Regions from separate parts of the Chryseobacterium sp. CBo1 genome, predicted to be linked through region 1. Evidence: riboswitches for the same ligand, from Rfam matches in the RefSeq annotation. Region 1 holds a riboswitch; the other holds the start of a gene.

Region 1 (13,259 bases):
TACTGGGACAAGGAAGCATGAAATCTTCTATCTGCATTGTTGCTTTTTTTAAATCAGCCTAAAATTAAGAAGAAATTTTCGCTCTCAGGTACTGATGTGGAAAAAAACATTCCTCGTTCATCTCAAATGATCCCTGTACCGCCAGATAAGGATTTCTTAAAATTTCTCTTGCTACAAATATCAGATCAGCTTCACCATTCTGTAAAATTTCTTCTGCCTGATTATTACTTTTTATTAAACCGACAGCTCCTGTTTTTACGTTCGCCTGATTTTTTACTGCAGATGAGAAAGGAACCTGATAACCATCAAAAACAGAAATCTTTGCTCCGTGAATATTTCCGCCACTGGAAACATCTACCAAATCAACTTGATGATTTTTCAAAATTTTTGCAAGTTCTACACTTTCATTAATATCCCAACCGTTTTCGGCATATTCCGTTCCGGAAATTCTTACAAATAAAGCAACATTCTCGTTCAGTTCTTCATTTACCGCATCTACGATTTCAATTAAAAATTTAATTCTATTCTCAAAACTTCCACCGTATTCGTCTGTTCTTACATTGGAAAGTGGTGACAAAAACTGATGCACGAGATAACCATGAGCTGCATGAATTTCAATCACATCAAAACCTGCTTTTACCGCTCTTCTTGCAGCATTCTTAAAATTCTGAACCTGTTCTCTAATTTCTTCTACCGTCAGTTCATGTGGAATTCTTTCGGAAGGATGATAAGGAATAGGGCTCGGCGCTAAAGTTTCCCAGCCTTCTTCCAAAGATATTTGTTTATTTTCCCAGGTAGACCCTTTTCTTCCTGCATGAGCCAATTGAATTCCTATTCTGCTTTCCGAATTCTGGTGAACAAATTCAACAATTTTCTGCAGTTTTTCTGCCTGTTCGTCATTCCAGATTCCCATGCAGTGATTGGTAATTCTTCCTTTGGGCTCTACTCCCGTTGCTTCTACGATGAGAAGCCCGGTTCCGCCTTGAGCACGGCTTCCGTAATGAACAAAGTGAAAATCATTGGCTAAACCATTTTCGCAGGAGTACATACACATCGGTGACATTACCCAACGGTTTTTCAGCTCTACATTTCTGAATTTTATTGGTGAATATAACATTGAGTTTATTTTTTTAAAGTTTAAAATTACAATTTACTATCGTAACAAAGATATTGCCAGCTTCACCAAAATAGTTTACTTTTATGCCCTTTTTTACGCAGAAAAAATGAAAAAAGATATAAAGATCAATTACGAACATTTCAAAGGCAGGAATGAACTTAATGAAGTTGAAAACAGCCTTTTTGAAAAAGCAATTCTGGCAAGAGAAAGTGCTTATGCGCCTTATTCTAGTTTTTTTGTAGGATGTGCCGTTCTTTTACAAAATGGTGAAATTTTCACAGGAAACAATCAGGAAAACGCCGCTTTTCCTTCCGGACTTTGTGCTGAAAGAACTGCTTTATTCTGGATCGGTGCCAATTTTCCTCACGAAAAAATAAAAAAGATTTTTGTGGTAGGCGGACCTAAAGAATTTTCAGAGAAAAATCCTCCGATTCCACCTTGTGGAGCTTGTCGCCAAAGCATTATTGAATACGAAACAAAGCAAAATGAAAATATTGAATTGTATTTCTCCAATTTAAATGATGAAGTAATTAAAGTGAGCTCGATTAAAGATTTGCTTCCGTTTTATTTTGATGGGACGTTTTTGTAGAAGTTTACCACAGATTTCTCGATTACAACAGATGATTGAAAATATTTTCATATTATTTTGCTTTAAAAAAATTTAATTTAAATAGAGAATTTTAGATTTTATTTTTAAATTTAATATGAACCTATTTAAGTTTTAGAAAAACGCAAAGACGCAAGATTCGATAAAAGTTCTCTGTTTTTAAGGCGCAAAGAGAAAATCAAAGATTTTCTTTTATAATGCTGATGATTAACTTTATCGAAGATAAAATCCTTGCGTCTTAAAAACATATTATAATTAAACAACTTTTGCGCCTTTGCGAAAATCAATCATAAAATTCCTCATTATTAATTTTTAAACAGGCTCTAAAATTTAATCTTTCTTTTCAAAAAAACTATATTTGCAAAAATTTTGGTTTCCAGGAGATTGGAACGAAGAGGGAATTGGGTGGAAATCCCAAACTGTCCCCGCAACTGTAAATCGCATATAAAATTCCTACAAAAAACCACTGCCAAAGCGGGAAGGTGTAGAAAAGCGAAAGTCAGGAGACCTGCCAGAATTTTAATTATTAATAAAATGATTGCTTTCGGAGGAAAGGCAAATAGGTTATGATTTTAAAAAAAACGTTCATTTTAGTTTCTGTTTCTTCCTGTTTTGCCTTGTATTTTGGTCAGGAAAAAACCATCGATACGGTATATGTTTTCGACAATCAGATGAAAAAAGTAAAACTTTTTCATTCGCTGAATACTTTGTCTCCTGCAGATATACAAAAAAACTCATCCAATCTTTCTGAGGTTCTGCGTTTTCAGTCGTCAGTTTATATTAAAGAAAACGGTCGTGGAGCAGTTTCTTCGCCATCTTTCAGAGGAACAACAGCGCAACACACTGCTTTTGTGTGGAACGGAATCAACATTAATTCTCAGTTTTTAGGACAGGGCGACATCAACAACATTGCACTTTTCGGATATGATCAGGTAGAAATAAAAGCCGGAGGAGGAAGTGTGATTTACGGAAGCGGAGCGATTGGAGGAAGCATTCATTTGAATAATGACCTGAGCTTTAATCAAGGTTTTAAAGGATTATTCAATTCTGAAGTTGCTTCGTTCGGAACTTATAATAATTTTCTGAAAGCCTCTTACAGCAACGATAAATTCAGTTTTAAAGCTTCCGGAAATTATTCGATCAGTGAAAATGATTATGAAGTTCCTGAAAAAAAATACATCAACCGAAACGGTAAGTTTTACAATACGACATTCAATATAGGTGCAGCTTATAAAATTGCAAAAAACCAGACAATTTCCTGGCAAAGTCAGTTTTATGATGCAACACAGAACTACAGAATTCTTGAAGAGAATGGAAATAGGACAAGCTATGAAGCGCAGACTTTCAGAAGTCTTGTTTCGTGGGACATCGATAAATCTAAATTTTCAAACAGTTTAAAAGCAGCTTATACGGAAGATAATTTCCAGTATTTCGGAGTTTATAATGCGCCTTTTACGAGTGGGGGAATTAATAAGAATTACATTTTTAAAAATGATTTCAATTATTTTATTATCCCTAAACTGAATATCAACGTCATTGGAGAATTCCAGCAAAACCAGGCAGAAGGGTTGGGAACTTCAGAGCTTAGAGATGCCAGTAGAAATGTGGGTTCGGCTGCAGGTTTATTAAGATATTTCGCAACATCAAATCTTCGTTTTGAGGCTGGAATCAAGCAGAATTTCATAGAAGACATCAGTTCGCCTCTTCTCTACTCTTTTTCAGGAAAATGGAAAGCCAATAATTGGTATCAGGTTAATTTAAATCTATCAAAAAACTTCAGATTCCCGTCATTTAATGATTTGTACTGGGAACCTGGAGGAAATTTAGATTTAAAACCAGAAACTTCGGCTCAGGCGGATTTGAATCAGGAATTTAGCGTTTTTGGATTTAAACTAAGCCTTACTCCATATTATATTAAAATTGATAATATGATTCGTTGGCTTCCGACAGCAATGGGTTATTGGGCAGCTTTTAATACCGAAAAAGTAGAGTCTTACGGTTTGGAGTCTCAGCTTAGTTATGAAAAATCTTTCAATCAAAATCATTCTGTAAAGCTTATTGCAGGATATGTTTATACAAAATCCGTAGATTTGGAAACTCAAAAACAGCTGATGTATGTGCCATTGCATAAATTCTCTTCGAATATAGATTATCAGTACAAATTTTTGAGAGTTTTTGCACAGGGAATGTTTAACGGATTGACTTACACCACGTCTGATGAAAGCAGAAAATATGCGATTTATCCTTATTTTGTAATGAATGCGGGAATATCTGCTACAGTTTTAAAAAAATATACTTTAGGTTTTAAAGTGAACAATATTACAAATACGGTCTATGAAACGGTAGAATATTATCCGCTTCCGAAAAGAAATTACAGTATCAATGCAACAATAAATTTTTAACATTATCATATTATGAAATTAAACAGACTATTACAGATTATTTTCGGATTCGTCCTTCTATTTTCGGTTTCTTGTACGTCAGATTACGAAGAAATCATTCCGGAAATAACGTATAACAACGGACTATTTATTACCAATGAAGGTAAATTTCAAACACCAAATGCAGATGTTACTTTTGTTACAAAAGATTTGAGTCTGATGCAAAATGAAATCTATAAAGTAAAAAATAACGAAAATTTAGGAGACGTTCTTCAGACAATGGTTATCAATGGAGATAAAGCTTATCTTTTATTGAACAACTCAAATAAAATTACAATTGTAGACCGAGTAACGTTCAAAAAAACGGGAGAAATTACAGCGCAGATTAACAATCCTCGTTATATGGCTGTAGCAAACGGAAATCTTTATATTTCTAACGATCAGTACGGAGGTGCTAAATATGTAGGTGTCTATAAATTATCTGATAATTCTTTCGTAAAGAAAATTGATTTTGCATCAACAAGCACTGTAGAAAATGTTGTGGAAGCCGGTGGAACAATCTTTGTACAAAATGCTTCTTACGGATTTGGTAACACTATTACTAAAATCAATACCACAAGCAACACAATTGACGGAACGGTTATTACAGTTCCTAACGGGGATATCAGCAAAACAATCTCTTCCAACGGAAGTGTTTATACAATTGCAGGAACTGCTACAGATTCTTACATCTATCAAATTTCACCTGCAGGAACTATTACAAAAACGACTACGCTTACAGGTATCGCAAATGGTAGAAATATACAAGTTGACGGCGGAAGATATTATTTCAGCTCTTTAAACAAAATCTACTCAATGGATATGAACTCCACTACTGTTCCTAGTCCTCTTTTCACTACGGCTGAAACCGATCCCAACTTTGCGGTTTACGGATTTAGCGTTATTGAAGGAAGGATTTTTGTATCTGATGTGAAGAAGTTTACTGCACCAAGCGAAATCACAGTTTATACAACCGCAGGAACAGTAATCAGCAAGTTTACAGCCGGGATAGGAGCGACTTCGGTTTATAAAAATTATTAATCTCAGAATTTTTTATCCAAAATAAAAATGCGGTTTCAAAAGAAACCGCATTTTTTGTTATGTATTTTGTTTTAAGCTAAAGTCAAACCTAATTTTTCTGCTTCCGCGATCACAAATTTTTTAGCTTCTTCACTGTCATTTCCAATCTCACCTTCAAGAATAGCTTCTTTTACTTTTTCCTTTAAAATTCCTATTTCTCTGCCCGGCTTTAAATTAAACATCTGCATAATTTCTTCCCCTGAAATCGGCGGCTGAAAATTTCTTACCTGGTCTTTTTCTTCAACTTCTTTTATTTTCACCGCAACATATTCGAAATTCTTCTTGAATTTCTCCTGTTTCCTTGAGTTTTTGGTAGTAATATCGGCTTTACAAAGAGTGAACAGGTCTTCCATATCTTCTCCGGCATCAAAAAGCAGTCTTCTCAATGCAGAATCCGAAGCATCATCGGTAATCAGAGCAATTGGGCGGGAAGAAAGCTTCACCATTTTCTGAACATACTTCATATCCGACCCCAATGGCAATTTCAACCTTTGAAACAATGTCTTTACCATTTTTGAACCTAAAAACTCATGTCCATGGAAAGTCCAGCCTGTTCCTTCCACGAATTTTTTTGTCGGAGCTTTTCCGATGTCGTGAAGCAATGCAGACCAGCGAAGCCAAAGATTATCAGTATTTTCAGAAATATTATCCACCACTTCCAAAGTATGGTAAAAATTATCTTTATGCGTTTGTCCTTCTACTTCTTCTACACCTTTCAGATCGATTAATTCAGGAATAATTAATTTCATCAATCCTGTCTGTTCCATTAATTTCAAACCTATTGAGGGTTTTTGAGAAAGCATGATTTTATTAAATTCAACCATAATTCTTTCCATTGAAACAATCTTGATTCTTTCGGATTCCTGTTTAATCGCCTCCAATGAATTGTCTTCAATCTTAAAATTTAAAGTCGATGCAAAGCGAACCGCTCTCATCATTCTCAACGGATCGTCGGAATAGGTTTGTGCCGGTTCTAAAGGTGTTCTCAAAATTCCTTTTTCCAGATCATCAATTCCGTTGAAAGGATCGATTAATTCTCCGAAATTGTCTTTATTTAAAGAAATCGCCATTGCATTGATGGTAAAATCTCTTCTTTTTTGGTCATCTTCAATCGTTCCTCCTTCCACTTCCGGTTTGCGGCTGTCTTCTGTATAACTTTCTTTTCTAGCACCCACAAATTCCAGCTCAAGATCTTTGTATCTGATCATGGCTGTTCCGTATGTTTTAAAAACCGAAACCTTCATTTTGGGATCGATTTCTTTTCCTACGTTTTGTGCAAGTTCGATTCCGCTTTGTTCAGTCACAAAATCAATATCCGTAGAAGCTTTTCTTTTCATCAGCAAATCCCGAACATAACCGCCCACAATGTACACAGACTGATTATTTCCGGCTGCTACTTCAGAAATTATTTTGAAAAGTTTTAGATTTTTATTTTGATTTAAATTAATGAACATTTCTTTTTAATTATTAGATGTTGGATGTCAGATGCATGATGTAAATTCAAGCATAACTAACGTAAAACCATTAAGAAATCAGATTTTTTAAGTTTAAAATTAAATTTCCGACTTCTTAATGGTTGAATAGTTTGCAAAGATAATTAAAATCTTTTCTTTTATTCTCGAAGAACTTTTATTCTGTTATCACTCCAAATTTTAATGACTGAAGAACCAGAATATTTTGAAACCACTTCCCTGTTTTCTTCCACTGCATAATCCACTAAATCAATCATTTCCTGAGAAATATTTGAAAATTTCAAGGGACTTTTTTCGCCACTGAAATTAGCGGAAGTTGAAACCAAAGGCTTATTCAATTTGGTAATTAGTTTTTTACAAAAATCATTTTTCACCAGACGAATTCCTATACTTCCGTCATCTGCCAATAATTCTTTCGGTAAGCCTCTCGGGTTTTCATAAACAATCGTTACCGGTTTTTCGCTTAAATCGATTATTTCCCAAGCCATTTCCGGAACGTCAACCAAATCCTGTAATCGTTTCTCATTTTCCACCAAAATAATCATGGATTTGTTTTTTTCGCGTTTCTTGATCTCGAAAATTTTATTGATGGCGTCTATGTTTGTTGCGTCACAACCTATTCCCCAAATTGTGTCTGTTGGGTAAAGTATTGTTCCGCCGGATTTTAGTATTTGTATGATATTTTCCATATTCAATAGGGGCGGGCTTTAGCCCGCCTTCAAAATTAAGCATTCATTTGGCTTTAGCCAAAGCTTACATTTTAAAATTATATTTATCAATAAATTCTTGATATTCTTCCGTGAATGATTTCTTTTTATGATGAATTTCCTGATTTTTAATATAATTCCGCACCGATTCAACCATAGATTCAGAAACCGAAACTGCAAAATATTCATCTTGCCAAGCAAATTTTTCTTTTGTTAGCTGATTTTTGTTAATCCAATAAAAAGATTCTCCTTTTAATAATTGAACAATCTTTTCAATATTTTGGTTTGATCCTAAAGAAATTAAGCAGTGACAATGATCCGTGTAGCCATTGACCATATCCAAATAAATTTCTTTTTCAACAGCATTTTCTTTGATATGTTTCCAAGTTTTGATTCTTAATTCTGAAGTATTTAGAAAAGGTATTCTATTTCTCGTTGAGAAACGATATGAATATAAATCTTAATGAAAGACATTTGTGTTGTTTTGTCAAAAATATAAATTTCTTTTTAGGTTTGGCTAAAGCCAATTGAATACTTTAATAAAAAAACGGGCTAAAGCCCGTTCCTATTGATAAAATAATTTATATTTATTTGATCACATTACAAATTCGGTAAATATCTTTCTTCAATCACATTCAAATGATGAATATTGTGACCAACAATTAATTTTCCAATCGTTTCGGGCGAGATTTGATTTCCGTTGGCTATTCCAATATTTTTTAAAGCTGAAGAATTTACAGTTTCCAATAAAATTTGAGAAGATTTTCTAATTGATTGATATTCCTCTAATAAAGATTCTAAACTTCTTTCATTGGCAAAAGAGTTTTTTGCGTAATTTTCTTCATCAAAACCCGGCAAATTCTTTTCTTCTCCTCTTGCAATCGCCAAAATTCTGTATTGAAAAACCCTTTCGGTATCAGACAAATGCAAAAGCAATTCTTTCAAAGTCCATTTTGCTTCCGCATAAGCAAAAAGAGACTGTTCTTCAGTAAGATTAGAATAAATCTGAACCGTTTTTTCTTCAGATTTTTTCAGCTCTTCCAACCATTTTTCTGATGGAATTAAATCTAAATATCTTTGGATGTATTTTTGAAAATCAGTCATGTTTTTAGTTATAAGTTATAAATTATAATTGTGAGAAAATTCACAATTGACGATTGACATTTCACTGAATTTTATTCGTCCACTCATAGAAATTTACTTCATCATAAATTTCGAATCCACAACTAGGATACAGCTTATTTCCAATATCATTGGATTTCCCGGTTTCAAGAAGAACTCCACAAGCATCGGTAGATTTTGCCAATTCTTTAGCTTCTTCAATTAATTCTTTTGAAAAACCTTTTCCGCGAAAATTATCATTCACAAATAAATCATTCAGCAACCAGTAACGCTTCATTCTTGTTGAAGAAAATAACGGATATAACTGAACGAAACCAACTAATTCATCATCCTTTTCAGCCACAAAAATTTCAGAATCTTTGTTTTCTATTCTCTCTTTCAAAAATTGTTCAGCTGCAGGAATATCGGAATCTTTATGGTAAAAAATTCTGTATTGGTCAAATAATTCAGATAATTGATTTAAATCTTCAATTGTTACTTTTCTTGTATTTTTCATTAAGGCTAAATTAAAAAATAAACATCCGCTATAAAAACGGATGCTTAAATTTATTATTAGGAAAAAGCTTTTTCCAAATCTGCTATTAAATCTTCTGCATCCTCGATTCCAACACTTAGACGAACAAGGTCATCTGTAATTCCTAATTCTGCACGCTTCTCAGCAGGAATTGAAGCGTGAGTCATCAAAGCAGGATGATTGGCCAAAGACTCTACTCCACCCAAAGATTCCGCTAAAGTAAATACTCTTACTTTCTCTAAAAACTTAATTGCATCCTCTTTTTTACCTGATTTAAACGTGAAAGAAACCATTCCTCCAAAATCTTTCATCTGAGATTTTGCCAGTTCATATTGCGGGTGAGATTCCAATCCAGGGTAAATTACCTGAGCAACCGCAGGATGAGATTCAAGATATTTTGCCACGGCCATTCCGTTTTCTGAATGTCTCTGAACTCTTAAAGCCAAAGTTTTAATACCTCTCAACACCAGATAAGAATCGTGAGATCCTAAAATTCCACCGCTTGCAAACTGAATGAAATGAAGTTTTTCTCCTAACTCAGCATCTTTTGCCACCAAAGCTCCCGCAATAACATCGGAGTGACCTCCCAAATATTTCGTAGCAGAATGCATAACAATATCCGCTCCCAAATCGATTGGTCTTTGAAGATATGGTGTTGCAAATGTATTGTCTACTGCCACCAAAATATCCTTTCCTTTTGCAATTTCTACGACTGCCTTAATATCCACCAATTTCATCAATGGATTCGTTGGCGTTTCCACCCAGATTAATTTTGTTTTATCTGTAATGACATCGGCAATTTTAGAAGCATCATCAAAATTCACGAACGTAAATTTCAACTGATATTTTTCAAAAAGTCTGGTAAACATTCTGTATGTTCCACCATATAAATCGTCCACTGAAACAACCTCATCACCTGGATTTAATAGTTTTAAAACACAGTCGATCGCAGCCAAACCAGAACCGAAAGCTAAGCCTCTTGCTCCGTTTTCGATGCTTGCCAAAGAGTCTTCTAAAGCCTGTCTTGTAGGGTTTGCAGCTCTTGAATATTCGTAACCGGAATGTACTCCCGGAGATTTTTGTGCGAATGTAGATGTTAAAAAAACCGGAACGTTTACAGAACCTGTCGCAGATTCGTGATGCTGTCCGCCGTGTATCACTTTTGTATTGAAATTCATTGTTTTATATTTTTGGTTCGAAGCTGGATGATGGATGCTGGATGTCTTTGTAAACTTCCAACATCTAACTTCCAGCATCCAGCATTTTACATTTTTATTGCAGATTTAATCGCAAATTCTTCCGCCATCTGTTCGATCCATTCGGCAACATCTTCTTCGCCGGTTGCACGCTGATACGTATTTCCCATAGACACGAAAATCTGATGCATAAACATTTTCATCTGATCTACCGGCATATCTTTTGTCCAAAGATCGATTCTTAAAGCTTCTGCTGCTTTTTCGTCCCACACTGAGATCATTACTGCTTTTGTTTCTTCTTTTTCTACTCCTCCATCCTGAGCATTCCAGGTCATTACTTCCGGGATATGATTTTCATCCAGCTCAACATCTATCGTTATCTGAGTCTTTCTCATTTTTCTATTTTCTATTTTGTTTATTCTCAATATTTAATAGCTTCGGCTAACTTCCAGCTTCCATCATCAAACATCCAGCTTTATTATTCTTCTAATTTCGGTTTGTATCCTGCTTTATTAAAAATTTCTGTGGCGTCCATTTTAAGGAAGTCCGTCAGTTTGGTTTCAGGATTCTTTTTAAAATATTCTTTGCAGATCTGCCATCCGGTAAAAACTCCAACCATCGGTGAAGATTCGTTATCAATTTCAGTATAAAACTTTGAAAATGGTCCCGGATTAATGAAACGGTCTACCAAACGGTGATCGTCTCCAAAAATCAAGTTATTTTCAACGAAATAATTATAAATATTGGCTTCGTTTGCAACCGCCCAATCGTATTGCTTTTTATCGTAATCCATTTTCAGGTAATCCGGAGTTTCCGGTAGAAAAGCATCCTGCAACAGCATCATTTTTCCGTTGTATACCAAGAGATCAATAAATTTCTGATGATCTGTAGAAAAAGGAACAATCTGCTCAGCAAAAAGCTTAGAAACTTTAGGAACAATATTGTTCGGGTTCATCGATTTTTGAAAATAACTTTCCAATCCTTTGTAATTTGGATTATTGTTTCCCATAAATCCGCTTATATCGATAAAAAGGAAATTGGTTTTATCGTCATACAAAAGTGGTTCCTGAACCATCTGTAATGAAGATGAAAACAAATATACTTTTGGAGTTTTAAAATTGGGAAAGTAATATTTAATATGGGTAAACAGATCTTCGAGTTCTTTTTTAAGTTTCGTGTGATCAATTTTTGAAATTGCTTCTTTATAAATTTTCACTTCATCCGGGTTCACTCTGTTTTTTGCGAAATCTTCATCAGAAACCGTCCCCTGAAACCACGGAAATTTAGCCTTAAACTGCTCTAACGGAACATTTACATCATAAAACTCTTTCGAAATATCGGTAAGCTCTACTTTTTCGGCCGGATTTTTTATTTCTACTTTCCAATCTGTTTCCTTTTCTTTTTTACAAGAATTTAAACTTAAAACTAAAAAGCATGAAAGTGCTGCAATTCTAAAAATCTTCATTATTTTTACATGAAATTTAAGTGTACAAAAATAAGGATATAAATATAAACTTATACTGAAAAAGGATTTTTTTGTAGCTATGAAAGTTATATTAAAAACTTTAAAAACACAAACCACACATGAATATCTATATTGAAACCGAAAGACTGATTCTAAGGAAGTTTGTGGAAGAGGACTATGAACGTCTTTTTCTGCTTGATTCTGATCCTAAAGTAATGAAATATATCGGAATAGCACCACTTACAAAAGCTGAAGAGTCGAAAGAAGTGGTGAAAATGATCATGCAGCAATATGAAGATAATGGTTTTGGAAGACTTGCTGCCATCGAAAAAGAAAGCGGACTTCTTGTTGGCTGGAGCGGTTTAAAACTGCACATTGCAGAAATCAACGGATATAAGAATTTTTATGATCTCGGTTATCGATTTCTTCCGGAAACATGGGGAAAAGGTTATGCTTTTGAATCAGGAAAAGCTTCCCTTGAGTTTGGTTTTAATGATTTGAACGCAGATGCAATTTATGCCAATGCGCATTCAGAAAATATCGCTTCCAATAAAACTCTCACAAAACTCGGTTTCGAAAATAAGGGTGAATTTACCGAGCCGGATGGAATTTGTTTTTGGTATGAGCTAAAAAAAGAAAATTTTAAACATTAAAAATATACAATGCAGACACAACAAATAATAGATCATATTGTAAGCTGGCTAAAAGATTATGCTCAAAAAGCAGGAGTAAAAGGATATGTCATTGGAGTTTCGGGTGGTGTTGATTCCGGTGTGGTATCGACGCTTTGTGCTATGACAGGTTTGAAAACTTTAGTTCTCGAAATGCCGATCAGACAACAAAAAGATCAGATCTCAAGAGCACAGGAACAAATTCATTTTCTAAAAAATAATTTTACAAATGTTAACGGATTCTCTGTAGATCTTAATGTGCCATTTGAGGCTTTACATGATATTTTTGATGTGAGAGATGATGAGTTCCCGAATGAAAAACTTGCTTTTGCCAATACAAGATCACGCCTCAGAATGCTGACTTTATATTATTACGGGCAAATCAACGGTCTTCTGGTTTGCGGAACGGGAAATAAAGTAGAAGATTTCGGAATCGGTTTCTATACAAAATATGGCGACGGCGGAGTCGACATTTCTCCGATCGCAGATCTTTATAAAACTGAGGTTTACGAGATCGCAAGAGTTTTGGATCTCCCTGAAAGTATTAAAAACGCAATTCCGACAGACGGACTTTGGGATGTAGACAGAACAGACGAACAACAAATCGGTGCTACATATCCTGAACTCGAGAAAATCCAGAAAGAATACGGAACAAAAACCGCAGAAGATTATGAAGGTCGTGACAAGGAAGTCTTCTTGATTTTCGACAGAATGCATAAAGCGGCTCAACATAAGATTAACCCTATTCCTGTTTGTGATATTCCGGAGGAATGGAGAGATTGAAAGTGAATCTTGCTTCGCAGTTGAATTGTCGATTGTGAATTTTTGCAATTTGTATTTTTTAAGCTAAAATTGACAATTCACTAACGAAGTTAAATTAACTATTGA
Region 2 (19,223 bases), on a different contig from region 1:
GATGATAAATAATTTGAAGACTGTAGTTCTCTATCCCTCAGCAACATTTTTATAACTTTTTCTTCAAGCTGATCAAAATCAATAACTTCTTTTTTGTGCTCTGCAAATTTTAAAACAAACTCTTTGAGTAAAAAAAGATTCTCAACTTCTGCCACGGAATAACTAAAAATGTTTTCAGTTTCTAGTTTTGTCAATTGGTCTTGCACTCTGAAATCACGATCAATAATTCCAATTGCCAGGGTATTTTTCATTTGAATTTTATTGAAAGCACGTACATAATTTATAACATGAGAACAGCTTTGTACTGGTGCTATTGTAAAGTCATTAAATATTATCTCAAAAATTTTAGTATCAAGACTATCCATCTTGCCTTCACAAAATAAAATCTTTTTTCTACTTCCCAGTAGTTTCATTAATATATTTTCCGGAATTTCATTTTCTGGGATTGTCTGGATATCCCATTTATTTGGGAATGAGAAATCTTTTATCCAGAATTTATTCGCTTTCCTCGAGGATGCAAAATCCAAATCGTGAGTTAAATAAACGAAAATGCAGTCTTTTCTTTCATTTTCAAGACTATCCCATAATTTATTAACTATTGATTTATGTAAATACATTTCAGGTTCGTCAATAATAATCAAAGCATTAACTGGAGAGAGAAGTATTCTTCCAATTAGATAAAGGATGTTTTTTTCTCCGTCACTCATTTTAAAAGCAGGATAAATTTCTTCACTCTGTAAATCTTTAATCATTAAATTATTACTTTCATCACTGAAAAGTAATCTATGCTCTATCAAACTGTTCCAAATTTCACTAGCTCGATCAAGTTTACTTTTTAATTCTTCTTTTTTTACAGGCTCTCCCTTTTCTACTTTATTACAATAAACATTTCTAATAAAACCTTTTTCAGCAAGCAACGTCTTCAGAACGTATTTGTATTCTGCACCATACTTTAACACATCTTGATAAGGAACATCATTCGTCTGAGTTGCGTTATATGTAGTTTTTCCTTCAGAATAATTTTTTTGATATTTGTCATATTCGTCAGAGGAACTATTAAAATTTGGTGTGCTATCAAATGTAGGAACAATAAGAAGCTTTTGCGCTGGAATTACTATGCCATCTCTTTCATCAATTACTGTTTTTAGACTTGATGTTAATGTTGACTTTCCTGACCCATTTGCTCCTACAATCACCGTATTTTCTTGTATAAAATTTAAATCACTAAAAAAAATATATGATGCATATAAATTATCAATGTTCAACTGTGTAGTAGGTATGGTTTGGTTCAATTGTGAAATCTTATATGTATTGTACCCAACATCATCAGGTATACAGTTTACATAAATTGGTTGTAAATTAATACTTTGAATATTATGCTGGATTTTTTGGAAAAAAAATTCTGGAACTAAATCATTTTCTAAGTCTTCTTCAATTTTCGTTAAATAATTTTGTACTGCATTCAGCGAATCATAAAATTTTGAAAACACTTCTTTTAAGGCATTTGCTTCAAAGCATTCTTGGATAGTATTTACTTCATTTCTTTTTACACCTATTAATTCTATAATGGATTCTTTCTTCATCTTGTAATAAATAATAATGTTTTAACAATTTTCTAATTTAAAAATATTGATTTTGATTAACTTTTCAATCTAGACTAATTATGCTAAAGTAAATAATTATCTACTAAGAATAAAATATATTTCAAACTCAAATGAAAAAACTGATTATTCATGGTCTCGATACAAAATTTTTCTTCAAAAAATTTCTATTCGAACTGACGGAAGTTGTCAACAGTAGAAATAGTATTAAATATAAAACCCTTAAAAACTCTTAAATAAAACCCCATTTCTCAATCATTCGGGAATTGAACACTATAAAAATCAGCTGCATTAAATTGAAATACAGCGGTTTTTATTTTTAACAAAAGATTATATTTTCTTCCGTCATTTTGTAACTTTCTTATCAATAGTTTTGTCTAATTAATAAAAAGCTACATGACTAAACTTTTATCTGCTCTGTTTTTATTGTCCGCGCTCCTGTTTTTCGGGCAAACACAACTGAAAGTTTTAAGCAAATCAACCAAAGAACCGGTTCCCAATGCGGCGGTTTACTGCGATGATGAACTGCTTGGGAAAACCGATTACAGCGGGAATCTCAGTTTTAAAACAAAATGCAAAAAAGTAGAAATTCTTGCCAGCAATTTTGAAGATATTTCTGTAGACGTAAAAAAGAATATGGAAATCTCAATGATTCCGCTTTCTGAAAAAAGAAGCAATATCGACCGCGTGGTAATTCAGGATAAAAGTGATCCAAGAGCATTGAGGATTCTGGATGAAGTGAATAAAAAAGCAAAAGAAAATTCTCCGAAGTCTTTAGATTCTTATCATTTCAAATCTTATTCTAAATTTTCTATCGATGTAGACAAAGATTCTGTTGATGTCTACAAAAACTTTTTAGCAATCAGAAAAGATTCGCTTTCAAAAGTTGATAAGAAAGATTTTATTCAGAAAGAAAAAGACAAAAAAGATTCTCTTACCGCCGAAGATTTCATTGGTGCTACGGAAGAAAGTCAGATGTTTCTTTGGGAAAAAGCTACGGAATACAAATATTCTCAGAAGTTTGGTGAGAAAACCAATATCATCGACAACAGAATGTCCGGTTTCAAAAATCCGATCTATGAAGCTTTAGCGATCAACATTTCTAATCTGGATCGTGTTCCGAGACAGCTTCGACCGGAAAACAGAAAATTGTTTAATTTTTATCTTTCTGATACGTTGCAGCTGGACGGAAGAAAAACTTTTGTTATCAAATTCAAGGAAATCACAGACAAAAAGAAGCAAAATCCCCGAAAATTTAACGGAAAAATATATATCGATTCCGATACTTATGCCTTGAAAAAATTTGAAAGCCAAAACAAGAAACAAAACGAAGGCGACATTGTTTCTGTTTGGAAACCTGTAAATGGAAAATGGTTTTTAGACTATGAAGACATTAAAGTCAAAATGGGAAGCCAAAGTTTCAATACATCAAAAAAAGACAGTATAAAATCCGGACAAACCGCAAAATACAACAGAAAAAAATTCGGAAATTATTTATATGTTAAAAACCGTTTTTTTGATTTTAACATTAATGAAGAGCAAAAAGCGTCAGAGTTCAAAGGTTATTCTCTGGAAATGAAAAATTCTGACGGAAGTCTTCTCGATCAGTACAGAACCGACAGTCTAACTGCAAGAGAAAGCGCAACCTACACCAAAATCGACAGTTTTGTACAAAAACATGACTTCGAGAAAAAACTAAGCTTTTTAACCCAATTAATGAGAGGAAATCTGCGCTACAAAATGATTGATTTCGATATTACTAAACTTTTCAGCTACGATAAATACCAAGGTGTGCGTTTGGGAGCAGGTCTGAAGCTGAATGAGAGATTCAGTAAAACATTTTCTCCGGATGGCTATTTTGGGTACGGGTTTAAGGATCATACCTGGAAATACGGCCTAGGTTTAGACGTAAAATTATCAGATAAAAGAACTTCTGTTTTCAGGATAGATTATGTGGATGACGTATTTGCTGCAGGAAGATTTAGCAACAATATGTGGGATATGATGACCAGAATTAATGATTTGAATCTTGATATTCACAATGCTAATTTCTATAAAAACCAAAAATGGGGAGCGTCTTATCTTTATGATATTTCGAATTCTTTAAGCATGAAATTGAGCTTAAATAAAGAAAAACAGTCTGCTGTTTTTGATTATCAGTACAAAAATTTAGGCAACAGTTTCGACAATACAAGTGCCACTTTATCTTTAAAGTTCGCTCCGAATGATAAAAATATTATGACACCAACCGGAAAATATACTTACGAAAAGGCATTTCCACAGATATTTATGAATTTTGAAAAAGGATTTAACGCTTTAGGCGGCGATTTGGATTATCACAGATTAGATGCATTGATCATTCATCAGTTTAGATCAAAATTAGGCTACACAAATATCAAATTGTTCGGTGGGCTTTCTTCGGGAACAGCTCCGATCTGGAAAAACTTTGAAATCGCAGGTCATAGAGACGGAAGTCCGGATAAGTGGTATCAGAATATCAACACGCCATCCAATCTAGGATTTACAACAATGCCTGCAGGAACTTTTTATGCGGATAAATTTGTTGGTTTTAAAATTTCACAATATTTACCTTTCAGATTTAAAACCTTCGGATCAAGATATTCCAATCTTGAGGTTGAATACCAATCTGCCATCGGAGATTTTAAAAACCGTAGCGATCATCAGTTCGATTTTCAGGTTCTGGATCATTATTATCAGGAAGTCGGAATCATCTGGAACCGTTTTCTGGGAAGAAATTTCGGCGTAGGCTTTTCTTACAGATTAGGACACTATCAAACGTCTGAGTTTAAAGATAATTTTGGGATTAAACTAAGGTTTAATGTTTTGAATTAATCTTTATATGAATGTCCCTCTTTAAGCATAATACTAAAATCAGCAGTTATTTTGTCATTGACTACGTCGAATCATAGATTTCCGTAGGAATCTCTACACACTGAAAATAAATTAGTTTAGATTCCTCCGGAATGACAAACATGCTGGTAAGAATAAATTATTAATATAATTACTAAAAAGTTTAAACAGAAGTAGTATTGCTTCTGTTTTTTTACTATCTTTTCTAAAATATTATTATATGAAAAAATTACTCTTTGTTTTAATGGCTTCAATGCTGTTAATGGCATGTCAGACAAAAAAAGACAAGGTTCAGGATTTTGTGGATATGTACAACCGCTCATCGAACATGATCGCAAATAATAAAATCAAAGCAACCAAAGCTACGGCCGTTTCTCAGGATCAGGTCGATATTTCGGTTGAAACAGATTACGAAAAAGGCGAAATGGAAAGCGATCTTGTAACCAGTGCACTTCCAGACCTTATCGGACAGGCGATTAAAAGTGAAAAATTAGGAAAAGAACTTTTCGACAGCGGCGTGAAATTCAATATCAAAGTATATGGTAAAAACGCACAGGTTCTTTTAGATAAAGCCATCGATAATAAAAATTTATCAAAAGATGTAGATTTTAAAGCCATTGCAAAAGGTGATAAGCCAAACAGTGACCAACTGAACAGCATTCTTGAATCATTTAATAAAAATCTTCCGATTGAAGACCCTTCAACAGGTACAAAAATTACCAGCATCAAAGCCGATGCAGAGAACAATTTAGTTTATACTTGTGAAGTTCCCGACAGCTTCAAAACTGCTTTAGCAATCGAGGGAACAGAAAAAGCCATGAAAGAAGCAATGCTGCAGTCAGGGCAAATCAGACAGGTGTTTTCGCAAACTTCAGTTTTAGGAATTAATCATATTAAATATCTATACACTGATAAAAGCGGTAAAGTATTAAAAGAAATTACCATTACTAAAGAAGAAGCTAATTTATAAATTGTATTTTTCGCAGAAATTATAGTCCCGGAAATTCCCGGGATTTTTGATTTTGTATTGAAGATAAGTTCATTTTAAAACTTTCTCAACACAAGAAATAATAGTAATTTTGAACTGAGAATTTCTGTATGAAAAGGAGTCTGGGTTTTATATTTTTATGGGCATTTATATTTGGTTTTTCACAATCAAAAGTTTCTGTTTATAATGATGCAGACCACACTCCTATTACAAACGCAACTGTTTCGTGTGATAATAAAATTTTGGGCAAAACCAATACTGAAGGCTTTTTGGAATTCAAAACAAAATGCAGAAATATTCAGATTGAAGCTCCAGGTTTTTATAAAGAAAGCACTTTGGTTGAAGATCAGACGAAAGTGATGCTTACTAAAACTTCATCTCAAACCCATGCTATAGAAACGGTAATTCTTGAGGATAAAAGTGATCCACGAGCTTTGGAAATCCTCAGAAAAGTTGATAAACTTTTTAAAAGCAATTCCCCCGAAAGTCTCGATTCTTATGCTTATAAATCCTACGAAAAGGTTTCATTGGATATTGATCAGGATAGTATTACGGCATTTAACAATGTTTTTACCAATAATTTAGGATTATTTAAAAAAAGTAAAAAAGAAGATTCTCTAAAAGATATTTCGGCCAAAAAGATTTTCGCCAACAGCAAGCTTTTTCTTTGGGAAAGAGCTCAGGAATTTTTGTATTCTAAAAAATACGGTGAAAAAATAAATATTCTCGACAACAGGATTTCCGGACTTAAACAACCCATCTACGAAATGATTGCCTTGCAGAGTAACCGAAACAAAATCCCAAACCAAATCAAACAGGAAAATCGTGGTCTTTATCGTTTTTTCCTTACTGACAGCATTGAAGTTGACGGAAGACAGACGTATGTGATTCGTTTTCGTGAAGTGAACTACAAAAAACCGATGAAGAAAAGAAAATTCAGCGGAACCATTTATATCGACACCGAAACGTACGGAATCAAAAAAATCGAAAGCATAAGCAAAGAAAAAAACGAAGGAAATATAACCAGTACATGGATTTTTTTCAACAATAAATGGTTTTTATCCGAAGAAAACGTAAAACTTCGAATGAGTAGAATGATGATGGGTCAGGACAATGAAAATCCTGAAAAAGAGAAAGAAAAAAAGAGCAGTTTCGGGACGTATGCTTATCTCTATTCAAAATATTTTAACTACACCTCTCCTATCGAAGAAAACCCTGATGATTTTAAAGGCTATTCTTTTTCTGTGAAAAACACTGACGGAAAAACGCTTCATTTCTACAGGACAGAACCTTTATCAGCAAGGGAAAGTCATACTTACAAAACCATTGACAGCTTGGGGAAAGTTTATAAAATTGACCGCACAGCAAGGGTTTTAACCGGTTTGATCAATGGACAGGTTCGTGTAGGAAATTTAGATTTTGATATTGGAGAAATCGTCAATTACAACCTGTATGAAGGTTTCAGATTTGGGCTCAAAGGAAAGCTCAATGAAAATTTTGATCCGTATTTTTCGCCCGATTATTATTTTGCCTACGGTTTGGGTGATGATAAATTCAAATATGGGATCGGGCTTGATATGAAGACGACCCTCGACAAAAATTCCTATTTCAGAATTGAGTATTATGATGATGTAAATTCTTCGGGAGAATTTTACCGCAGACTCTGGACGTTCAGAATGCGGATGATGAACTATGGAAATAACATTAACAACGACAAATATTACCGTTACAAAGGTGCTTCTTTGTCTTATTTAAATGATGTTACCAATGGTTTGACACTGGCTTTTGCAGCCAGAAGAAATGCTGAAGAAGCCCTATTTGATTACACTTTCCGTGGAAAACAGGGTGCTTTTGAAAATTTTAATACTTTGGTTACACTGAAATATTCGCCAAACTCAACCAACATTATGACACCACAGGGAAAATCGCTGATCGATCAGAAATATCCTGAACTTTATTTCAATTACGAGCAAAGTGCAAGAGTTTTTGGTGGAGATTTTAATTATACCCGGTTTGATGCACTGTTTGTTCACAATTTCAAAACAAGACTGGGAACAACAGGAGTTCGTCTGTACGGTGGTTTTCTTTTAGGTGAAGCTCCGATCTGGAAAAATTTCACAACGAACGGTTTGGCTTCTCCGAGTCGCGATATTAATTTTAATCTCACCTCTTACCTCGGTTTTGCCACTCTGGAAGGCGGAAAATACTATAACGATAAATTTATTGCCTATTATTTTACCCACAAACTGCCTTTTTACTTCAAAAGCATTGGTCAGAATGTTACAAGTTTTGATTTTGTGCTTAGAGGAACGATTGGCGATATGAAACATCCCGAATATCATGATTTCAGATTCAGGAAGCTGGATCACCTTTATCAGGAAGTCGGTCTGGAGTGGAATAATTTCCTTTCATCTTATTTCAATCTTGGGTTGTTTTACAGAGTCGGATATTACACAACCACGAATTTTAAACAGAATTTTGCGGTACAGTTTAAATTAAAACTTCTCGAATTTTAACATCAGTAATGAGCAATAAATAATAAGTAATTCTAAAGAAATGAAAAAAATAGAAATAAAAGCAGAACAGTTTTTTGAATTATTAAAATTAAAAGACACATCAATGTGGTCGGTTTTCTCCCAAATGATTGATGGTGAAGAAAAAGAAATCATTTTTTTAGATAATGAAGAAAAGATTCTTTTCAATTACATTCTCCCTTCAAATGCTGAAAAACTTGAGGAAGACCGAAAAGAATTTTCAAAACAATTTTCTGATAAACTGACGAACCTGAATTGAGTTGGAGGGCTTGAGAGTTTGTGAGTTTTAGAGTAAATCTTCATCAGAATACTCTAAGACTCTCCGACACAACCACTCTCCCACTTCAAAATGCTTTTCTTCGCTTCTGCAACATCGTGAACTCTTAAAATTTTCGCACCTTGTTTCAAAACCTGTACATGTAATTTCTGAGTTTCTTCGTTAATCTCTAACGCCGACTTTCCTAAAGGTTTGTAAATAAAAGATTTTCTCGAAATTCCAATCAGCAAAGGAAATTTTCCGAACCCGAGAAACTGGGTTTCTTTAATCATTTTCATTTGATCTTCAACTGTTTTTCCGAATCCGAAACCGGGATCAAGAATAATGTCTTTGATTCCTTTTTGTAATAGCTCGTTTGTTTTTTTTGTGAAATACTGATTGATCGTCAGTGTAATATCATTAAATTTAATTTTATCATGCATCGTTCCGTATGAAGGATTGACGTGCATCAAAATGTATGGAAGTCTCGTTTCAGCAACAACATCGAACATATTTTCATCAAATTGTCCGCCCGAAATATCATTGACCAGATCAATTCCTTCATTAAAGCCAAATTTTACCGTTTCTGCATAAAAAGTATCCAGCGAAATTAAAGCTTCGGGAAATTCCTTTTTAATTTCAGAAATCACCGTTCCTATTCTTCTGATTTCCTCATTACTGTTCAGAAATTCAGCATTCGGTCTTGTCGATTGCGGACCAATGTCAATAAATTCCGCTCCGTCTTTCAATAATTTTTCAGCATGTTTCAGCGCTGATTGTCCATTATTAAATTTTCCGCCATCAGAGAAAGAATCAGGAGTCAGATTTAAGATACCCATGATTTTTGGTGAGCTTAAATCAACCAATCTTCCGTTGCAGTTTATTGAGTGGGAGAATTTTAGAGTTTGAGAGTTTGAGTTTAATCCGGAGGAGTTATTTATGAACATTTAAATCGGTCAAATTTTATTGCTGTAAAATTAATCAAAATACTTTTCAAAACACGTAAACTCTATCACTCTACAACTCTCAAACTTCAAATTCCCCCTCAAAAACCTAAAAATTTGTATATTTGAAAGATTAAGCAAATTTATGTCAAAAACTTCAGAACAGTTCGGTAAAGTTATCAGTGAATGTCGTGATCTTTTCAGTAAAAAAATGCATGATTACGGTGCAGCATGGCGAGTTTTGCGGCCAAGTTCGATTACCGATCAGATCTACATTAAAGTCAACAGAATCCGTACACTACAGATGACCGACGTTAAAATGATTGACGAAAGCGAAGAAGGAGAATTTATTGCTATCGTCAATTACTCAATTATCGGGCTGATTCAGCTGGAGAAAGGTCTTTCTAATGATTTTAATGAAAATCCTGAAGAAATTTTAAATCTTTACGACAAATATTCTGCTGAAGCTCAGGCTTTAATGGAAAAGAAAAATCATGATTACGGCGAAGCTTGGAGAGATATGAGAATTTCATCCATCACCGATTTGATTTACCAAAAAGTACTGAGAACCAAACAGATTGAAGACAATGAGGGAAAAACATTAGTTTCCGAAGGTTTGGATGCCAATTATTTTGACATGCTGAATTATGCCGTTTTCTGTCTGATAAAATTTTCTGAACAAACACATCAACCAAAATAAAAACAATCGTATGATCAAAGGTTTATTACGTATCATTATTGCCATCATTTTCATCGCTTCAGGTTTTGTAAAAGCTGTGGACTTGGTAGGTTTTTCCTTTAAAATGGAAGAATATTTTTCACCTTCGGTTTTTAATATGCCGTTTCTTGAAAAATTTGCCCTGCTATTTTCAATCATTGTGGTGGTGCTGGAATTGTTTCTTGGCTTTTTATTGTTATTAAAACTAAAACTGAAATTCACGCTTTCAGCATTGATTGCGTTGTGTGTTTTCTTCGGATTTTTAACTTTCTATTCGGCATATTTCAATGTTGTCACAGATTGCGGATGTTTCGGAGATGCGATTAAATTTACACCTTGGGAAAGCTTCGTGAAAGACGTTGTTCTTTTGGTTGGTTTAATCATTCTTTTTGTTTTATACAGAAAAGAATTCAGCAAAAAAGATCCTTATGGAGAAAACAATAAGCCTGAAAGCAATAAATTTAAATCAGTTGCTTTGGGAGTTTTCTGTGGAATCATGATTGTTATTATGTCGATGGGAATCATCAATGAGCCGATTATCGATTTCCGTGATTATAAAATCGGAACAGACTTGAAAGCAGAGAAAGCTAAAATCAATAAAAATCCTTCTGAATACAAAACTTTTTATACTTTGAAAAATTCTAAAACAGGGAAAGTTTTAAAGGTAAATCAGGATGATTACGTCAATAAAACAGAGTATTGGGAAGAAGGTTCGCCATGGAAAATTGAAGAAGGTAAAAATGAATCTGTTCTCGTAAAAGAAGGTTATAAATCTGAGATTGTAAAATTTAAAATCGAAGATCCGACCGGAGTTGACTTAACTGACGAAATCATCAATGCACCAAAAGCAGTAATTGTATTTGCTTATCATCCCAAAGATGTTTCGCCGGAATTACTCAAGAAAGTGGAAGCTAAAGTAAATACTCAAAAAGGAGCTGTGATCTATGGAGTTTCTACCGAACAAAGCACTTTTAAAACCATTAAAAATGCAATGATGGACGGAACTGCCATTAAAACCATTGCAAGAAGCAACCCGTTTGTTTTAACATTGGAAAAAGGAAAAATTGTTGACAAAAAGCCTGCAAAAAACTATGTTAACTAATTTTAGTTAATTGTGAAATGGTGAATTGTCAATTTTAAATATTGAATCTGGAATTTTAAATCTAAAAAAAATGCATAAATCAAATAAGCCTATTGCCGGGTATCACTTGTTAATGATTCTTTCATCTGTTGACGGAGAATTTGCTCCCGAAGAAGGAATGTTGGTACAGCAATATCTTGCTGACGAATTTCCTTTTAAGATGAATTTGGACAACGAATTGGAAACCATCGCATTGCTTCAGCCTGAAGAATGGAAAGATCATTTTGAATTCCATGCACGTTGTTTTTTAGACGATTCTACGGAAGATGAACGTGTAAAATTTGCTGAATTTGCAAAATCGCTTATCAAAGCAGATAACATTGTGACCGATGAAGAACATACATTTTATAAGCTTCTGAAGAATCTTTGGAATTTAAATTAGTACTAAAAAACCAAATATATAAAATGAAAAAAATTTATTTCTCCTTATTAGTTATGAGTACAGCGATGTTCCAGTCTCAGATATTTCCGGATCTTAATGCTCCGGTTGCCGAAAAAAAACAACATGTTCGTGAAATTCACGGTGATAAGGTAAATGATCCTTATTACTGGATGATCGACTATTTTAAAAAAGGAAAAGACTCTACACAGGTTGTAGATTATCTGAAATCTGAAAACTCTTACTGGGAAGGAATGATGAAAGATACTGAGCCATTCAGAGAGAATCTCTTTAAGGAGATGAAGGCAAGAATTAAAGAAAAAGACGAATCTGTACCTGTTTTAAGAAAAGGCTATTATTACTATACGAGAACTGAAACCGGAAAACAATACTTCAAATATTGCAGAAAAAAGGGCAATCTCAATGCGCCTGAAGAAATACTGCTTGATGTAGATCAGCTTGCGGAAGGACATGCATATTACTCTGCATCGGGTTTCAGCATCAGTCCTGATAATTCTAAAATGATTTACGGGGTCGATGATGTTTCAAGAAGACAGTATAAATTGTTTTTAAAAGACCTTAATACGGGGAAAACAACCGATTTAGGAATTAAAAACACTACGGGTTCTGCAACCTGGGCAAATGACAACAAAACCATTTTCTACACCGGAAAAAATCCTGAAACGCTTTTAACGGAGAAAATTTTCAGACATTCTTTAGGTACTGATCCGTCGAAAGATGCAATGGTTTACGAAGAAAAAGATAAAAGCAATTACATTGGCGTAGGAAAATCTAAGAACGAAAAGTTCATCATGATTTATTCAGGCGCTACAACTTCTTCGGAAACACTTTATTTAAGCGCCGATGAACCGAAAGCAGCTTTCAAAGTTTTTCAGCCGAGAATGAAGGATGTTTTGTATGATGTAACGCCTTTGGAGGATAAGTTTTTGATCACAACCAACAAAGACGCACTGAATTTCAAGGTAATGGAAACTCCTTTGGATAAAACAGGCGTTGAAAACTGGAAAGATTTTATTCCGCACAGAAAAGATGTTTTGATGGAAGGAATTAGTGAGTTTAAAAATTATCTGGTCTTCAGTGAAAGACAAAACGGGCTTTCTCAATTGGTTATTTTTGACAGAAAAACCAATAAAAAGGAATTTCTGAAATTCGATGAACCAGCATATACCGTATACCCTTCAGGAAACCCTGAATATAATACCGATAATTTCAGATTTGGTTATACTTCGATGATTACACCAAGTTCGCAATTTGAACAGGATTTAAAAACAGGAAAAAGAACTTTACTAAAGCAACAAGAAATTTTAGGCGGCTACAATAAAGACAATTATGTAACCGAAAGGCTTTTTGCAACAGCAAAAGACGGCACAAAAATTCCAATTTCCATCGTTTATAAAAAAGGGTATAAAAAAGACGGAAACAGCCCGCTCCTACTTTATGCTTATGGTTCTTACGGAAACTCGATGGATGCCACTTTCAGCAGTACAAGGCTTAGTCTTCTAAACCGTGGTTTTGCCTTTGCAATTGCTCACATTCGCGGGGGTCAGGAAATGGGAAGACAATGGTATGAAGACGGCAAAATGATGAAAAAGAAAAACACATTTACCGATTTCATCGAAGCCGGAGAATATTTAGTAAAAGAAAAATATACTTCTCCAAAACATTTGTACGCACAAGGAGGAAGTGCGGGAGGACTTTTGATGGGAGCTGTTGTGAATATGAAACCAGAACTTTGGAATGGCGCAATTGCACAGGTTCCGTTTGTGGATGTCATCAATACAATGTTGGATGAAAGTATTCCTTTGACAACAAACGAATACGATGAATGGGGAAATCCTAATAACAAAGAAGCATACGATTACATGAAATCGTATTCTCCGTACGAAAATATTGAGAAAAAAAACTATCCTAATTTATTGGTAACAACAGGCTTGCATGATTCTCAGGTACAATATTTCGAGCCTGCAAAATGGGTAGCCAAATTAAGAGATCTGAAAACCGATAAGAATGTTTTATTCTTAAAAACAGATATGGATTATGGTCATGGTGGAGCTTCCGGAAGATTTGATTACCTGAAAGATATTGCTTTGGAATATGCTTTCATGTTTAAACTGGAGGGAATTAATAAATAGTAAAAACGAGTTAAAATTACAATTAAGACTTATTTTTAACGCAACGTTCGCAAAGTAAATTAGATAGTAATCATTATTTCGTTCGCAAAGGCACTTCGTTCAGCAAAGGCTAATTGCGAACATAGCTGAGTGAAACGCCTTTGTGAACGAAAAATATTTTCAAGGAGCTAAAAAGAACTTTGCGAGCATTGCGTTTAAATAAAATTTAATGTTTAAATAAAAACAAAAGAAACAAAAAGATAATATAAAACTATGAGAAGAAAAATAGTTGCAGGAAACTGGAAAATGAACAAAAATGTAATTGATGCTCAGCAATTAATGATTCAATTACTAAGCTATAAAAACAGCAACACTGCCAATTGCGAAGTCTGGATCGCACCGCCTTCACTGTATTTAATGATGGCTAAAGATATTTTTGAGAAAGACGAAATCGGAGTTTTTTCTCAGGATATGAGCGAATTTGAAAGCGGAGCTTACACTGGTGAACTTTCTGCAGATATGCTTGAATCGATCGATGCAACAGGATCTTTAATCGGTCATTCTGAAAGAAGACAATACCACGGAGAAACCGACGAAAGCTGCAACAAAAAAGTAAAACTGGCTTTAGATAAAGGTCTAATTCCTGTTTACTGTAACGGTGAAACTTTAGAGCAAAGAAAAGCCGGACAACATTTTGACGTAGTAAAAACTCAGACTGAAAAAGCCCTTTTTACCCTTTCTGCTGAAGAAATCAAGAAAGTGGTAATCGCCTACGAACCGGTTTGGGCAATCGGAACGGGAGAAACTGCAACTCCGGAACAGGCGCAGGAAATTCATGCACACATCAGAGGAATTATTGCTGAAAAATACGGAAAAGAAGTTGCTGACGAAATTTCGATTCTTTACGGAGGTTCGGTAAAACCTGATAATGCAAAAGAAATTTTCTCTCAACCGGATATTGACGGTGGTCTTATCGGCGGTGCTGCTTTGAAACTGGAAGATTTCTCAAAAATTATTGAAGGTTTCAATTAAGATTTAATTCATATTAAAAATAGTAAAGACATATCGTTTGGTATGTCTTTTTTAATTTATTTATCAAAATAGACATTCAAAAAACAACAATTATCTATATTAATTTAAAGATCATTGAATTATTAATAAAATAACAATCAAAATTTAAATAATATCTTTGCAGAAGTTTAAGGTTGAACCATAGCGTTCATTAATAGGGAATCAAGTGAAGTAACATAATTCTTGAGCTGTACCCGCAACTGTAAGCTAATCAAATTATTATAAAGACACCACTGAACTCAGGTTTGGGAAGGTTATAATAAGATGCAAGCCAGGAGACCTGCCTTAGATGAATTTCAACTTTCGGGAATAAAAGTTTATGAGATCAAATCTTCGGATATTTTTTTCATGAATGTTTTGTCCTGCAGTGAAGTTTCGGGAATAAAACTTTAATTTAAATTATATCATGAAGAAAATCTATTTTCTTATTCTTGCATTTGTAGTCTTTTTTGCCAATGCACAAACTGAAGGAATTCTTGTTCTTAACGAGGGCGGAGCAGGAAGCAATACTGCTGAAATTTCGTTCATCAACAATCAGTCGGTTGTTACCAACAACTATTTTAAGCTTAAAAATAATAATGCAACGTTAGGCGATACGGCGCAGGACATTAAAATTTTTGGCGATAAGATTTTTGTGGTTCTCAATATTTCCAATACGATCAAAGTCATCAACAAATCTGATTTTTCTTTGATTACTACGATTTCAACAAATGTTGCCAATCCAAGATACATCGCATTCAGCGGAAATAAATTTTATGTTACCAATTGGGGAAACAACAACATGGCAAACTATGTGGCGGTTTATGACCTGAATACGTACGCTCACGAAGCCAATATTCCTGTAGGAAATGGTCCTGAAAAAATCTTCAGCAAAAACAACAAATTATATGTTTTACTGAAAGGAGGTTACGGACTCAACCAGTTTATGGATGTCATCAACACTACAACCAATAGTGTAGAATCACAGGTAAATGTAGGAGACTCACCGAACAGTATTTTTGAAAAAGATAATTTACTGTACATTATGAGTTCGGGAGATCCTTATTCTGCTTCATCTTTCGGAACACTTACGGTATATAACACAAACACTCAAAGTACCGCTTCAAGCACAACATTTCCTGTAGGGGTAAAACCATCTTATATGGACACCGACGGAACAAATATTTACTACATGAATGAAGCTTCTATCTACAAAACACCGATTGCTTCGCCATCAATTAATACTCAACCAATAGCCGTTACGCCGATTACCGTAAACAGTTATGGTACCGCATACGGATTTAATGTTGTGAATAATACCATTTACGCAGCAGATCCTTCCGGATATATTGCTCCCGGGAAAATTTATGCCTACAATTTGCAGGGTACTTTACAAAATACTTTCACGGTAACTTCTTTACCTAATCAAATTATTGCTTACAATAGTGCTTCACTTTCAACAGTTGAAAACACAAAAGCTTCTAAATTATCATTATATCCAAATCCTACAAGTAACAGATTCTTTGTTCAAGGCTTAAATTCAGGAAATATTCAGGTTTATGATGTTAACGGAAGAATGATTATCAACACTCAATACACTCAAAACGGAATTGATGTAACTGCACTTTCTAAAGGAGTTTATGTTGTGAAAATCTCCGGTAAAAACAATAGTTTCTCAGAAAAATTAATCATTAAATAAGATTAAAATGCCAAAAATATTAAGTTTTATATTTACTCTTATTGTTGGATTTTGTTTCGCACAATTTACCGCAAATGATGTAAAGTTTTTTGTAGGAACAGGTTCTCAGACTGCTTACTTTGTAGCAGATTTTAAAGACGGAACAGATGACAGATCTTATGCATGGGGTATAAGATTCAATCCCGGACAAAATCCTACCGGACCACAAATGCTTCAAATGATAAAAAATGCAGAACCTGCGTTTGATTATAATTTGACTTTTAATAATGGATTTCTTGACAAAGTAACCTTCAATGATCACACCGCACAATCATCTCCTGACTGGTGGAGTTTATGGGTAGGAAATGATACCAACAGCTGGTCAACAGTGGGATGGATGAACAGTGGAACCCTTTCAGACGGAAAATGGTATGGAGCAAGTTACGGTTTTAGTAATCCTACCGCTCAAGCTCCTGCAATGCCAATTCCAGCATACAGTTCTTTATGGTACAATTCTTCTCAGATCACCAACTGGATTGGTTCAGGTTCCAATAAAAGTTTAGTTGTTGTAGATTTTGGAACTAATGATTCAAACGGAAATGCCAATTCCTTTGTTTTCGGAATTCAATACAACGGAACGATCACGGCTGAACAGGCTTTACAGCTCATTGATGCGCAAACAAGTTCATTTAATTACACTTCAATAGCAAATCAGGTTTCAGCTCTATCTCTAAATTCTTTTTCAGGAACAGCAAACGGAACAGATTCATGGAAACTGTATAAAGGAAGCAATTTATCCAACTGGAAAACCAACACCAATCTTTCCACAGTTATTTTAAATAATAACGATTGGTTCGGATTAAGCTTCGGAACAAGAAGACCTTTTACCCCAACGGAAGCAAACGTTACACTAAGCGTTTCAGATGTCGTGAAGGAAAAATTTAAAATTTATCCGAATCCTGCAAGCAACTTTATCGTTATCGAAACAAAGGATACTATTAAAGACATCAACATCTACTCGGTTTCCGGGCAAAAAGTAATGAATACCCAGAATAAAAAAATCAATATTCAGAATTTACAGAAAGGAGTTTATTGGGTTGAAATTAAAACCGACAAATCAACAACAACTCATAAAATTATCAAAAAATAATTCTAAAGAATCATCATTAAACAGTTTCGGCGCGCCCAAAGGGCGCGCCGAAACTTATTTTTAAACCGAAGAAAAACTATTTTTCTTTAGATCTTTGGAGAACTTCATCTACCATTCCAAACTCTTTCGCTTCCGTAGAAGTCATCCAGTAATCTCTGTCTGAAGCTTTTTCAACCCACTCGTAAGTCTGTCCCGAATGATCTGAAATGATATCGTAAAGCTCTTTTTTAAGCTTCAACATCTCTCTCAAATTGATTTCCATATCAGAAGCAACACCTTGAGCTCCACCGGAAGGTTGGTGAATCATCACTCTTGAGTGTTTCAGCGCAGAACGTTTCCCTTTTTCACCTGCAACCAATAAAACAGCTCCCATTGAAGCGGCAATACCGGTACAGATTGTAGCAACATCCGGCTTAATAATCTGCATGGTATCGTAAATTCCTAAACCAGCATAAACACTTCCTCCTGGAGAATTGATGTAGATCTGAATGTCTTTCGAAGGATCAGCACTTTCTAAGAATAGCAACTGAGCAGTAACGATGTTTGCAACCTGATCATCAATCCCTGTTCCTAAGAAAATAATTCTGTCCATCATTAGACGAGAGAAAACGTCCATCTGTGCAACGTTCAATCTTCTTTCTTCCATGATGTAAGGTGTAAGATTGGTTGGGTTGAACATTCCCATATACTGATCGGTTACCAAACCGTTGTTTCCTAAATGTTTTGTAGAAAAATCTCTGAATTCTTTTTTAATGTCCATATTTCTATTGGTATTTTTAAAATTTATTTAAACTCTAAATTACAACTTTTATTCCTAAAAATTTATAAGACTTTTTGTCCGATTTTAAGCTTTTAAAATTAAAAAGTTAGAGTTATTTGTAAGTGTAAATACCCGTAATTGCAGAATAATCCAGAATTTTGGCAAGCTCTACACGAACTTCAGAAAGCATCTGTATTTTTTTTATCGCCGCAAAATAGAATTCCGGATCGGGAATTTCAGAAAGTTCTTTTGTGAATTTGGCAATCAGAAAATTAACGTATCTAAATTTGTGAATCAGGATATCTCCGGCAACCTGTTCAGGCATTTTATCACCATAATTGGGTGCATCAATATTTCTGGTCGTCCAGTCCTGAAGATCATTGTAGATATTCATCGAATTGGCGGCTGCAGAGCTTATTTCTTCATCCATCAAGGTAAAAAAGAAACTTCCTTTGCGGAGCTCTTCATTGTCAATCCCTTCTTTGATGTGCCTTACAATTTCTTTATTGATTTCAACCTGAAACTCATAGTTATCTTCTTCGAAATGATGCAGAATCTCTTCAATCACCGTGATGTCATACTTTTGATTGTCGGGTGTAGTTCGATGAAGAATCATGTCACCATAATTCAGAATATGTTTTATTAAATCATTTTCGAGTTTTGTTACAGGAAAAAGAATTAAATCTAATTCTGAAACAGGCTCATCGGAAACTTTCAGCTGAATCGGTTTTTCTTCCGCTTTTGCCTGAGCTTTCTGAGTCTGATTTTGGGTAATCTGTTTCTGAATATCAAGTTCATTAAATAAACTCTGCTCCGACAGTCCGAATTTTGTGGAAACTTCTTTTAGATAAACTTCCTTTTTCAAAGCATTCTGAACAAAAGAAACCGATTTTACAATATCCCTGATTGCTTCAGCTTTCTTGATCGGGTCATTTCCGACTTCTTTTAAAAGAATTTCCGCTTTAAAATCAATAAAATCCATCGCCTGATTTTCGATGAATTTCTCCACATATTCCTGCGG

The links. A riboswitch is a leader RNA that binds a small molecule or an ion and turns the genes downstream of it on or off. The one in region 1 is predicted to bind cobalamin.
Region 2: another riboswitch for cobalamin. It lies ahead of BA768_RS13125 (YncE family protein); the one in region 1 lies ahead of BA768_RS14390 (TonB-dependent receptor plug domain-containing protein).

What each region holds. Positions count from the first base shown of each region.
Region 1 is NZ_MAUH01000029.1:1,032-14,290, reverse strand. Features, by position in the region: gene BA768_RS14405 (DUF2752 domain-containing protein) at 1-37, opposite strand, end outside; gene namA (NADPH dehydrogenase NamA) at 65-1,117, opposite strand; gene BA768_RS14395 (cytidine deaminase) at 1,224-1,706, shown strand; cobalamin riboswitch at 2,078-2,255, shown strand; gene BA768_RS14390 (TonB-dependent receptor plug domain-containing protein) at 2,291-4,126, shown strand; gene BA768_RS14385 (YncE family protein) at 4,139-5,185, shown strand; gene BA768_RS14380 (CCA tRNA nucleotidyltransferase) at 5,257-6,678, opposite strand; gene BA768_RS14375 (L-threonylcarbamoyladenylate synthase) at 6,837-7,385, opposite strand; gene BA768_RS14370 (transposase) at 7,450-7,797, opposite strand; gene BA768_RS14365 (DinB family protein) at 8,004-8,507, opposite strand; gene BA768_RS14360 (GNAT family N-acetyltransferase) at 8,569-9,021, opposite strand; gene BA768_RS14355 (cystathionine gamma-synthase) at 9,078-10,295, opposite strand; gene gldC (gliding motility protein GldC) at 10,304-10,630, opposite strand; gene BA768_RS14345 (gliding motility protein GldB) at 10,714-11,700, opposite strand; gene BA768_RS14340 (GNAT family N-acetyltransferase) at 11,820-12,353, shown strand; gene nadE (NAD(+) synthase) at 12,363-13,154, shown strand.
Region 2 is NZ_MAUH01000023.1:99,941-119,163, forward strand. Features, by position in the region: gene BA768_RS13070 (AAA family ATPase) at 1-1,583, opposite strand, end outside; gene BA768_RS13075 (DUF5686 family protein) at 1,998-4,454, shown strand; gene BA768_RS21315 (hypothetical protein) at 4,693-5,442, shown strand; gene BA768_RS13085 (hypothetical protein) at 5,571-7,976, shown strand; gene BA768_RS13090 (hypothetical protein) at 8,017-8,253, shown strand; gene folP (dihydropteroate synthase) at 8,307-9,089, opposite strand; gene BA768_RS13100 (DUF1599 domain-containing protein) at 9,340-9,894, shown strand; gene BA768_RS13105 (BT_3928 family protein) at 9,905-11,014, shown strand; gene BA768_RS13110 (TerB family tellurite resistance protein) at 11,085-11,435, shown strand; gene BA768_RS13115 (S9 family peptidase) at 11,459-13,585, shown strand; gene tpiA (triose-phosphate isomerase) at 13,838-14,596, shown strand; cobalamin riboswitch at 14,750-14,938, shown strand; gene BA768_RS13125 (YncE family protein) at 15,042-16,313, shown strand; gene BA768_RS13130 (T9SS type A sorting domain-containing protein) at 16,321-17,442, shown strand; gene clpP (ATP-dependent Clp endopeptidase proteolytic subunit ClpP) at 17,519-18,202, opposite strand; gene dnaG (DNA primase) at 18,315-19,223, opposite strand, start outside.